Paludisphaera rhizosphaerae: one gene and its partner. The protein of the gene in region 1 interacts with the protein of each later gene in a pairwise test. Links are inferred from orthologs where the notes say so. Each region holds a gene or a part of one and is shown on either strand. Other genes may lie near its edges.

The links.
Region 2: the proteins of G5C50_RS10505 (region 1) and lysA interact in binary tests that used the Escherichia coli proteins (3 or more experiments, as listed by UniProt). The link is inferred for Paludisphaera rhizosphaerae from one-to-one orthologs.

What each region holds. Positions count from the first base shown.
Region 1 is NZ_JAALCR010000007.1:19,033-23,434, forward strand. The notes cover bases 552-3,434. They hold G5C50_RS10505 (response regulator transcription factor), read right to left. Parts: upstream 2,422-3,434; coding sequence 1,681-2,421; downstream 552-1,680. Other genes in these bases: G5C50_RS10500 (sensor histidine kinase), read right to left, coding at 552-1,684; G5C50_RS10510 (DUF4956 domain-containing protein), read right to left, coding at 2,453-3,127; G5C50_RS32925 (CotH kinase family protein), read right to left, coding at 3,220-3,434. In the rest of the region: G5C50_RS10495 (DUF1559 family PulG-like putative transporter), read right to left, coding at 1-202; more of G5C50_RS10500, read right to left, coding at 371-551; more of G5C50_RS32925, read right to left, coding at 3,435-4,402. UniProt on the Escherichia coli protein: Response regulator member of the two-component regulatory system CpxA/CpxR which responds to envelope stress response by activating expression of downstream genes including cpxP, degP, dsbA and ppiA.
Region 2 is NZ_JAALCR010000061.1:12,203-16,714, reverse strand. Bases 459-3,451 are described here. They hold lysA (diaminopimelate decarboxylase), read left to right. Parts: upstream 459-1,309; coding sequence 1,310-2,593; downstream 2,594-3,451. Other genes in these bases: G5C50_RS31540 (hypothetical protein), read left to right, coding at 2,840-3,451; argH (argininosuccinate lyase), read left to right, coding at 459-1,036. In the rest of the region: more of argH, read left to right, coding at 1-458; more of G5C50_RS31540, read left to right, coding at 3,452-4,512. UniProt on the Escherichia coli protein: Specifically catalyzes the decarboxylation of meso-diaminopimelate (meso-DAP) to L-lysine. Is not active against the DD- or LL-isomers of diaminopimelate.

The DNA.
Region 1 (4,402 bases):
ACGAACCCAGAGAATCGTGGTAGTTCTGCAGAGCCAGGCCGATCTGCTTCAGGTTGTTCGTGCACTGAATGCGGCGCGCGGCTTCGCGAGCCGCCTGGACGGCGGGCAGCAGCAGGGCGATCAGAACGGCGATGATGGCGATGACGACCAGCAGTTCGATCAGCGTGAACGCTTCGCGCACGGTAGCACGGCGGCGTGCCATGGAAGGCGTCTCCAGGGAATCGTGGCAGGGGAAAAGGGGGATCGGGGCCGCAAGAATGCGGCGAGGCGTCTCGCCTCGCCAGCCCCGAAGTCATCCATTAGACCGAACCTCTTCGGAGTCCGCAAGGCCAACCGCGAGGAATGTATCACATAAACAAATCGCACCGCTTTAACCGATTGCGCGGAGGGGAAGCTTGATGGTGACGGCCAGTCCGGGGCCGGCGTTGGCGGCCGCGATGGAGCCGCCGTGCAGGGCGACGGCTCGGCGAGCGATGGCCAGGCCCAATCCGACGCCCCCGCTGGCTCGGCTGCGATCCCCCTCGATGCGGAAGAACGGCCGAAAGACGTCTTCCAGGTGCTCCGGCGGCACCCCCTCGCCCCGATCCCGAACGACGACGGTTGCGGACTCGTCGTCGGACTGGAGATCGACGTCCACGGCCGAGCCCTCCGGCGCGTGGCGGACCGCGTTGCGCAAGGCGTTCTCCACGGCCCGGCGGAGCAACTCCGGATCCCCCTCGACGGCGACCGGACCGTCGGCGTGGAATCCCAGGCGGCAGCCCTTGGCTTCGGCCTCGACGGTGCAATCCTCGGCCAGTTCGGCGAGCAGGTCGTGCAAGGGGACCTCCTCGCGACGCCCCGCCTGCGGGTCCTCCTCGGCTGAGTGCAGCCGCAGCAACTGGTCGACCAGGTCCGAGAGCCGGTCCGCCTCCTTCTTGATCCGACTCATCGCCGCTTCCCGATCACCGGCGCGACCCAGCCGGACGGCCAGTCCCAAACGCGTCAACGGCGAGCGCAGCTCGTGCGATACGTCCTGGATCAGACGCCGCTCGGCCGACAGCAGCGACTCGATCCGATGCGCCATCACGTCGAACGTCCGCGACAGTTCGCCGATCTCGTCGCGCCGCATCGACCCGATCCGCGTCGTCAGCTCGCCCCGGCCGAAGGCGTCGAGCGCCCGCTGAAGCCGTCTCAGAGGTCGGACCAGATGGACCGCCAGCGCGTAGAGGAGCGCCAGCACCAGGATCGGGATCCACAGGAAGTAGGGCAGCAACGGCGTCCACTCGAACCGGTGGCGGGGGAGCGCCGCGAACCGGAAGCCCTCGGACGTCGGCGGGCTGATGAGGACGGGCGGGCCGCCTGTGTGGGGAGGCTTCGGACCGTGCGACCAGGGGCCGTGGCCGCGCGTCAGGAGGTCGGAACGATCGCTGCCGTCGACGAGGTCGCGGCCCTGGCGGTCGAGCAAGTAATGATCGCCCTCGAACGACGTCCCCATCCGGGCCAGGTACGAACGCAGCCCCTCGGCCCCTTTCTCGCGATAGGCCGCCGCGGCGCCGTCGCGTTGAAGGGCGATGATGCCGCCGAAGAACCGGGACTCTTCCGACCGCGACTCCGACAGGTACCAGAAGGTGGCGACGAATCCGGCCGACGCCAGCGCGACGGTGACCGCCGCCCAGGCCAGGATCTTGGCGTAGATCGATGTCATCGCGGCTCCCCCCCCTCGGCGGACTCAGGGTCGAACCGGAACATGTAGCCTGCGCCGCGGACGGTTCGCACGGCCGCACCCATCGGCCCGAGCTTCTTCCGCAAGCGGCTGACGTGCACGTCGATGGCCCGGTCGAAGGGCGAGCTCCGACGGTGGTACAACGCCGCCGTCAGCTCGTCTCGGCTGACGACCCGCCCGGCGGCGCGGACCAGATACTCCAGAATCTCGTACTCGAACGTCGTGGTCGGAACGACCTCGCCCCCCACGACCACCTCGCGGGCCGTCGGGATCAGCCGGATCCCCTCCGCCTCCAGGGGCGTCGAAGCCGGTTTGGACGAACCGCCGGAGCGACGGAGCACGGCGCGAACGCGGGCGAGCAGTTCATCAGGGTCGAACGGCTTGGGGACGTAATCGTCGGCCCCCGCGCCCAGGCCCTCCAGGCGGTCGGCCTTGGCGGTTCGGGCCGTCAGCATGATCACCGGCACCTGGCTGCGACGCCGGAGCATCCGCAGCACCTCGAACCCGTCGAGGCCGGGGATCATCACGTCCAGCAGGATCAGGTCGCGCTCGAAGTCCAGGGCCGCCCCCAGACCGCGACGGCCGTCGTTGGCCGTCTCCAGCCGAATCCCCTCCTGGGCGAAGAACTCGCGGAGCAGCTCGCAAAGCTCCAGGTCGTCGTCGACCAGGAGGATCGACGGGCATTCCGAGTTGAGCTTCGGAGGGGTCGTCTCGGCCATGGTCCCGACTTTCGTTTCGATGCTCGACGGCTCAATCGTCCCGACGCAGTTCCACGGCCTCGACGCCCGGCGTCCGGGTCAACTCAGAGGCAATGGTTAGAGGAGAGACGTCGGGCCGCAGACGGAGGCGGTACTTCAGGTCGAGCGACGCCCCCTGCCGGGCCGTCTCGACCGCCAGCAGGTCGGCCCTGACGGCGAACGTGGAGAGCAGTTGTTCGGCCGCTCCACGCACGTCCTGACCGGCGGCGAGGCGGACCTTCATTTCAACCTCAAGCCCCTCCCAGGCGCCCTCGCGACGAGGAGGCCACAGGAACGGCGAGGCCGCGCCGACGAACCCCAGGCCCACCAGCGCCACCAGAAGATTGTTGGCTCCGGCCGCCATGCCGACCACCACCGCCAGGATCACGAAGGCCGTGTCCTGCGTATCCTTGACCACCGTGCGGAAGCGGGCGACCGACAGGGCGCCGACCAGGCTGAACGCCCGCGCCACGCTGTCGCCGATGACCTGCGTCGCCATGGCGATCGTGACTGAGAGAAGGACGAGCGTCGTCAGAAAGGTCGCCTGCGCGACCCGTCCGCGACTGGCCCAGCGGTAAACGCCGGCCACGATCACTCCCAGCAACAGCGACGCGCCGATCCGCCAGGCCATCACCGTCCCCGGGAGCCCCTGAGTATTGGACAAAGACTCGATCAGCCACGTCGGCATCGCCGACCTCCCTTCCCGGATATTCTACGCGATCCCGCGGCCGGCGAGCCCCCTTCCAGGCGGAAAGGGGCTCGCGACGCGTCGGCCTGAGGTCAAAGCGCCTTCGCCGCACGAACGGCCGGAAGGCTCAGGAGATACTTGCGACGGGCGTCGGCGAAGTCGCGAAGACCCATGCCGCCGCCAGGCCCACGACCGCGCTGCTGCTTGGCGGCAGCCCCCGTCGTGGATCGAGGCTGGGAAGCGGTGGCCGCCTCGAAGGCCTCATAGCTGGAGAGCTTCTTGGTGTCGGCCTTGATCTCGGGGGCGATGAGCGTCTTGTATTTCGACACGATCGGCCCGAGCGTCTTCCAATCCAGATCCTTGTCGGCGATCTGCTTCACATAGCTGAGGTATCGCGCCTTGAGCGCGGGGACCGCCAGCAGTTTGCTCCGCAGCGGAGCGCGCTGATTGTTGCCGTCGATCCCGACCAGCGGGTCGAGTTCCACGCTGCCGAACCCCGGAGGGCCGCCGAATCCGCCGGGGCCGCCGCCGAAGCCGCCGCGACCGCCCATCCGGCCGCCGCCTCCGAAGCCCGGCCCGCCGCCCTGCGGTCCCGGACCGAAGCCTCCCGGCCCCTGCTGACCACCGCCCGGAGGGCCGCCGAATCCGCCGGGGCCTCCCGGAGGCGGGCCGCCCGCAAAGCCTTCTGGACCTCCCGGAGGAGGACCGCCGAAGCCGCCAGGGCCTCCCGGAGGACCACCGCCAGGGCCGAATCCGCCGCCGGGACCACCAGGGCCTCCCGGAGGACCACCGCCGAAACCACCAGGGCCGCCGGGACCACCGCCGAAACCACCAGGGCCGCCGCCCGGTCCGCCCGGTCCGCCGCCAAAACCGCCGCGGCCTCCCGGGCCGCCTCCACCGGGCCCGAATCCGCCGCCGCCCTGGAAGGTCTCGTTCATGTCGTGGGGAATGACGTGGAATTTGCCCTTGGGATCGAGGTAGATGCTGTAGTCGCTGGAGCGCGTCCAGTAGCCGTCGCCGTTGACCAGGACGACGTCGAGAGCCAGGAACTTCAACGCCCCGTCGATGTCGAGCATCGGTTCCAGCGCCTTCTCAAGCTGGTCGGCCGGGGTCTGGTCGAGCGTCCGGCAGAGGGTGACGAGCGCCTTCCAGGCGTCGTCCTCGTTCTTCTTGGAGGACTTCAGCTCATAACGCTGCTTGTAAGGGGCGAGATCCTCCCCCTTGTAGCCGAGCCCGCCGTCGGCGCCGGGGTTTCCCGGAACCTTCCAGCGCGAG
Region 2 (4,512 bases), on another replicon or contig:
CGATGTCAAGCTCTGGACCCGCGACGCCCTCGACCGCGTCGACGCCGGGCTTCTACACCTTCAGCGGGCTTTCGTCGCCTCGGCCGCGCGGCACGAGGGGATCATCATCCCCGGCTACACGCACCTGCAACGGGCCCAGCCGGTCCTTGCGACCCATTATTTCCTGGCGTTCGTCGAGAAGCTGGAACGCGACCGCTCGCGCCTGGCCGACGCCCGCAAGCGGTTGAACATGCTCCCCCTGGGCGCAGCGGCCCTCGCCGGGACGAGCATCCCCATCGACCGCGAGTTCACCGCCCGCGAGTTGGGCTTCGACGGCGTCGCGGCCAACAGCCTGGACGTCTCCAGCGACCGCGACTTCGCCATCGAGTCGGTCTTCTCCCTGACCCTCATCGCCGAGCACCTCGCCGGCTGGGCCGAGGAATGGATCCTCTGGAGCACCCAGGAGTTCGGCTTCCTGGCGCTCCCCGACGCGATCTGCACCGGCTCCAGCATCATGCCCCAGAAGAAGAACCCGGACGTCCTGGAGCTGATCCGGGGCCGTTCCGCCCGGGTGGTCGGCTCGCTGACGACGCTGCTGGTGCTCATCAAGGGCCTGCCGCTGGCCTACAACCGCGACCTCCAGGAAGACAAGCTCCCCCTGTTCGACGCGTTCGACACCGTCGAAGCGGTCGTCGAGCTGGCCGCCGTGGTCGTCGAGGGGGCCAACCTCCGCCCCGACCGGATCAACGAGCGGCTCGACGAGGGGTATCTCGACGCCACGACGCTGATGGAGCACCTGATCCTCCAGGGGGTCCCCCAGCGCACGGCCCACGAGGTCATCGGCCGGCTGGTCGGCCTCTGCGAGCGCAAGGGCCTCAAACGCCTGGCCGACCTCTCCGACGCCGACCTGTCCGAAGCCTCCCCCAAGCTGGGCCCGGAGACCAAGGATCTGCTCGGCGTCGAGAAGGCCGTGGCCGCGTTCAAGTCGTATGGTTCGACCGCCCCGTCGGAAGTGGCGAAGCAGTTGGATCGGTGGAAGATGAAGTTGGAGATGTGAGTCAGGCCGTCGGTTGGATTGCCGTATTAACCCAAAACGGCCTTCCCCCCTCGCGGGGGAAGGTGGCCCGAAGGGCCGGATGAGGGGGAGGACGAGCAAGAAAGCCGCCAGCATCCAAAGCCCGAGTCAGCAGATCCGCCGGCGGTCGCCCCCTCATCCGGCCGTACCGGCCACCTTCCCCCGCGAGGGGGGAAGGCGAAGACCGGCCCGCGTGCGATCGGGTCGCGAGCAAGTCCAGGATGATCCGCCAAGCCAGCCAGGGAACCCCAGAAGATGGACGCGTTTCAGTACCGCGGGAATGAGCTTTACTGTGAGGACGTCCCCGTCGCCAAGCTGGCGGAGGAGTTTGGGACGCCGCTCTACGTCTACAGCGGGTCGATGATCGTCGAGACGCTGAAGACGCTCCAGGAGGTCTACGCCGAGGTCGACCCGTTGGTCTGCTTCTCGGTGAAGGCCAACTCGAACCTGGGCATTCTCCGGCTGCTGAAAGCGTATGGCAGCGGCTTCGACGTGGTCTCCGGCGGCGAGCTGTTCCGGGTGCTGAAGGCCGGCGGCGACCCCGCCCAGACGGTCTTCGCCGGCGTGGGCAAGAGCGACCCGGAGATCGCCCAGGCGATCGAGGCCGGCGTTTTGATGTTCAACGTGGAGAGCGAGGCCGAGCTGGACTCGATCGCCCGCGTGGCCGCGTCGATGGGTCGGGTCGCGCCGATCGCGCTGCGGGTGAACCCGGACGTCGACCCCAAGACCCACCGCTACACGGCGACCGGGCAGAAGGAATCCAAGTTCGGCCTGGACATCGATCGGGCCCTGCGGATCGCGGCGACCGTAAAGGATAAGCCGAGCCTGACGATGATCGGCATGCACATGCACATCGGCTCGCAGATCACCACGGTCGAGCCCTACGCCAAGGCCGTCGCCAAGGGCGTGGAGCTGATCGGGCAGCTGCGGGAGATGGGCCACCCCATCGCCTGGTACAACATGGGGGGCGGCTACGGGATCGGCTACAAGGGGCCCGAAGCCAAGCCGTTGAAGGAATTCGCGGCGGCGATTTTGCCGGGGATCAAGGCCGCCGGATGCCGGCTGGCGATCGAGCCGGGGCGGGTCATCGCGGGGAACGCCGGCGTGCTGGTCGGCCGTGTGTTATATACCAAGCAGTCGGGCGACAAGCGGTTCGTCATCCAGGACGCCGCCATGAACGACCTGATCCGGCCGGCTCTTTATGAGTCGTTCCACCGGATCTGGCCCGTGACGGTGCCCCCGGGCCTCCCCGCGCCGCCGACCGACTACGAAGCCGCGATCCCCGGGACCGAGCCCCGGGACGTCGTCGGCCCGATCTGCGAGAGCGGCGACTTCTTCGCCAAGGACCGGCCGCTGCCGCCTCTCGACCGCGGCGACCTCCTGGCGACGTTCTCCGCCGGCGCCTACGGCATGGTCATGGCCTCCAACTACAACACCCGCCCCCGCGCCGCCGAGATCCTCGTCGAAGGCGACCAGGCCCGCCTGGTCCGCCGCCGAGAGACCCTCGACGAGCTGGTGGCCGCGGAAGAGGGGTTGTAACGAGAGGAAGGCCTTCTCCGCCCCTTCTCCCCCCGGGAGAAGGTGGCCGAAGGTCGGATGAGAGTCGTCGGAGTTCGGAGGGCGTGCAGGTCGCGGATCACGAGGGCGTCGGTTCTGTCGAAGCGCCGAAACCCTCATCCGGCCCTGCGGGCCACCTTCTCCCGGGGGGAGAAGGGGAGAGAAGGCCGAAGGAGTCAGGCGAAGAAGGCAAGGGCCACCGGGACATCAACCCAGCGGGTGACAGTCATGCGTCAAGACAACGTTCGCTCGATCCGGCCGCGTGGGCGCGGCGGGCGGCTGCTGGTCGCGGGGACCCTCGCGGCGTTGGGGTGGTCGACGGCCGGGCCTTTGCCCTGGTCCGCGGCGCAGGTTCCCGGGCCGGAGCTGTTCGCCAAGCAGCCGGAGACCCCTGAGGAACTCTGGTCGGCCATCGACTACCTGACCCGGACGGGCCAGGGTCGGCAGGCCGTCCCGTTCCTCAACGCCTTCTCCAAGGCCGAGATCGACGACGCCTCCCTGCTGAAGCTCCGGGACAAGTACGGCGCCGGCTCGTTCCTGCGGCTCTCCGACGACCCCGCCACCCGGCCGTTCGCCGAGCCCCTCACCACCAAGCTCGCCGACGCCGCCCGCCGAATGGCCGCCGACGCGCAGCGGATCCAGCAGTACATCCCCGCGCTCTCGGCCTCGAAGGACGAGCAGGACTACGCCGTCGCCCGGCTCCGCGAGTCCGGCGCGTTCGCCGTTCCGCCGCTCGTCGCCGAGTTGAAGAAGTTCGGGACGACCACCCCCGAACGCGAACGGCTCGTCTACAACGCCAGCCGACTCGACACCGCGACGACCCCCGCCTGGATCGCCGCGCTCGACTCGCCCGACCCGGGGATCGCCGCCGACGCCGCCCACATTCTCGGGAACCTGGGCGACACCCGCGCCATCCCGTTCCTGACCTTCCCGGCCGCCTCGCCCGACTCCCCCGCCGGCGTGAAGACCAACGCCGCGCTGGCGATCGAGAAGATGACCGGCAAGCCGTTCGAGCGCCAGCCCCGATCCCCCGTGCAGGTGCTGGACGACGCCGCCGAGGCCTACGCCCGCCACCTCTTCGAGATGCCCAGCGAGCAGGTCCTCCTCTGGCGCTGGGATGAAAGCAAGGGCGTGCCGGCCCCGTACCTCGCCCGCCGTCTGGACGTGGAGGGGATCTTCGGCGGTCGACTGGCCGACGACGCCCTGAAGCTCGATCCCGACAACCGCCGAGCCCAGGTGGTGCGGCTGGGCTTCGCCCTGGAACGGGCCGTCGACAAGGTGGGCTACGAGAACTTCCCCGCCAAGGATCAGGAGACCTACGCGGACGCCCTGTCCAACGGCCCTGAGGTTCTCGGCGACCTGCTCCGAGGGGCGATCGCCACCAACCGGCCCACGCTCGCGGCCGTCACGGCCGAGGCCCTGGGCAAGGTGGCCGACCCCTCGCTCCCTTCGCGGAACGGCAAGCCCCACCCGCTGGTGCAGGCCCTGACGGCCCCCGGCCGTCGGCTTCAACTGGCCGCGGCCAAGGCGATCGTGGACATCGGCCCGACCCAGCCCTTCCCGGGCTCCAGCCAGGTCGTCCCCGCGCTCTCGCGGTATTTGCTCAACCAGTCGCTGCCCCGGGCGGTCGTCGTCGACGGCAACCCCGCGCGGGCCGCGGAGGTCGCCGGCTCGCTGCGGAAGCTCGGCTATGAGGCCGACGCCGAGACGTCCGGGCCCGCCGCCTTCCGTGCAGCCACGGAATCGGCCGACGTCGAGCTGATCCTGGTCTCGCACGACAACGCCCCGGGCTCGTGGGACATCCACGACGTCCTCTCGATCTTCGGCGCCGACTCCCGGACCTCCGCCCTGCCGATCTACGTCTACGGGCCGAAGGACCTGGACCTCCGCCGCCCCGGCCT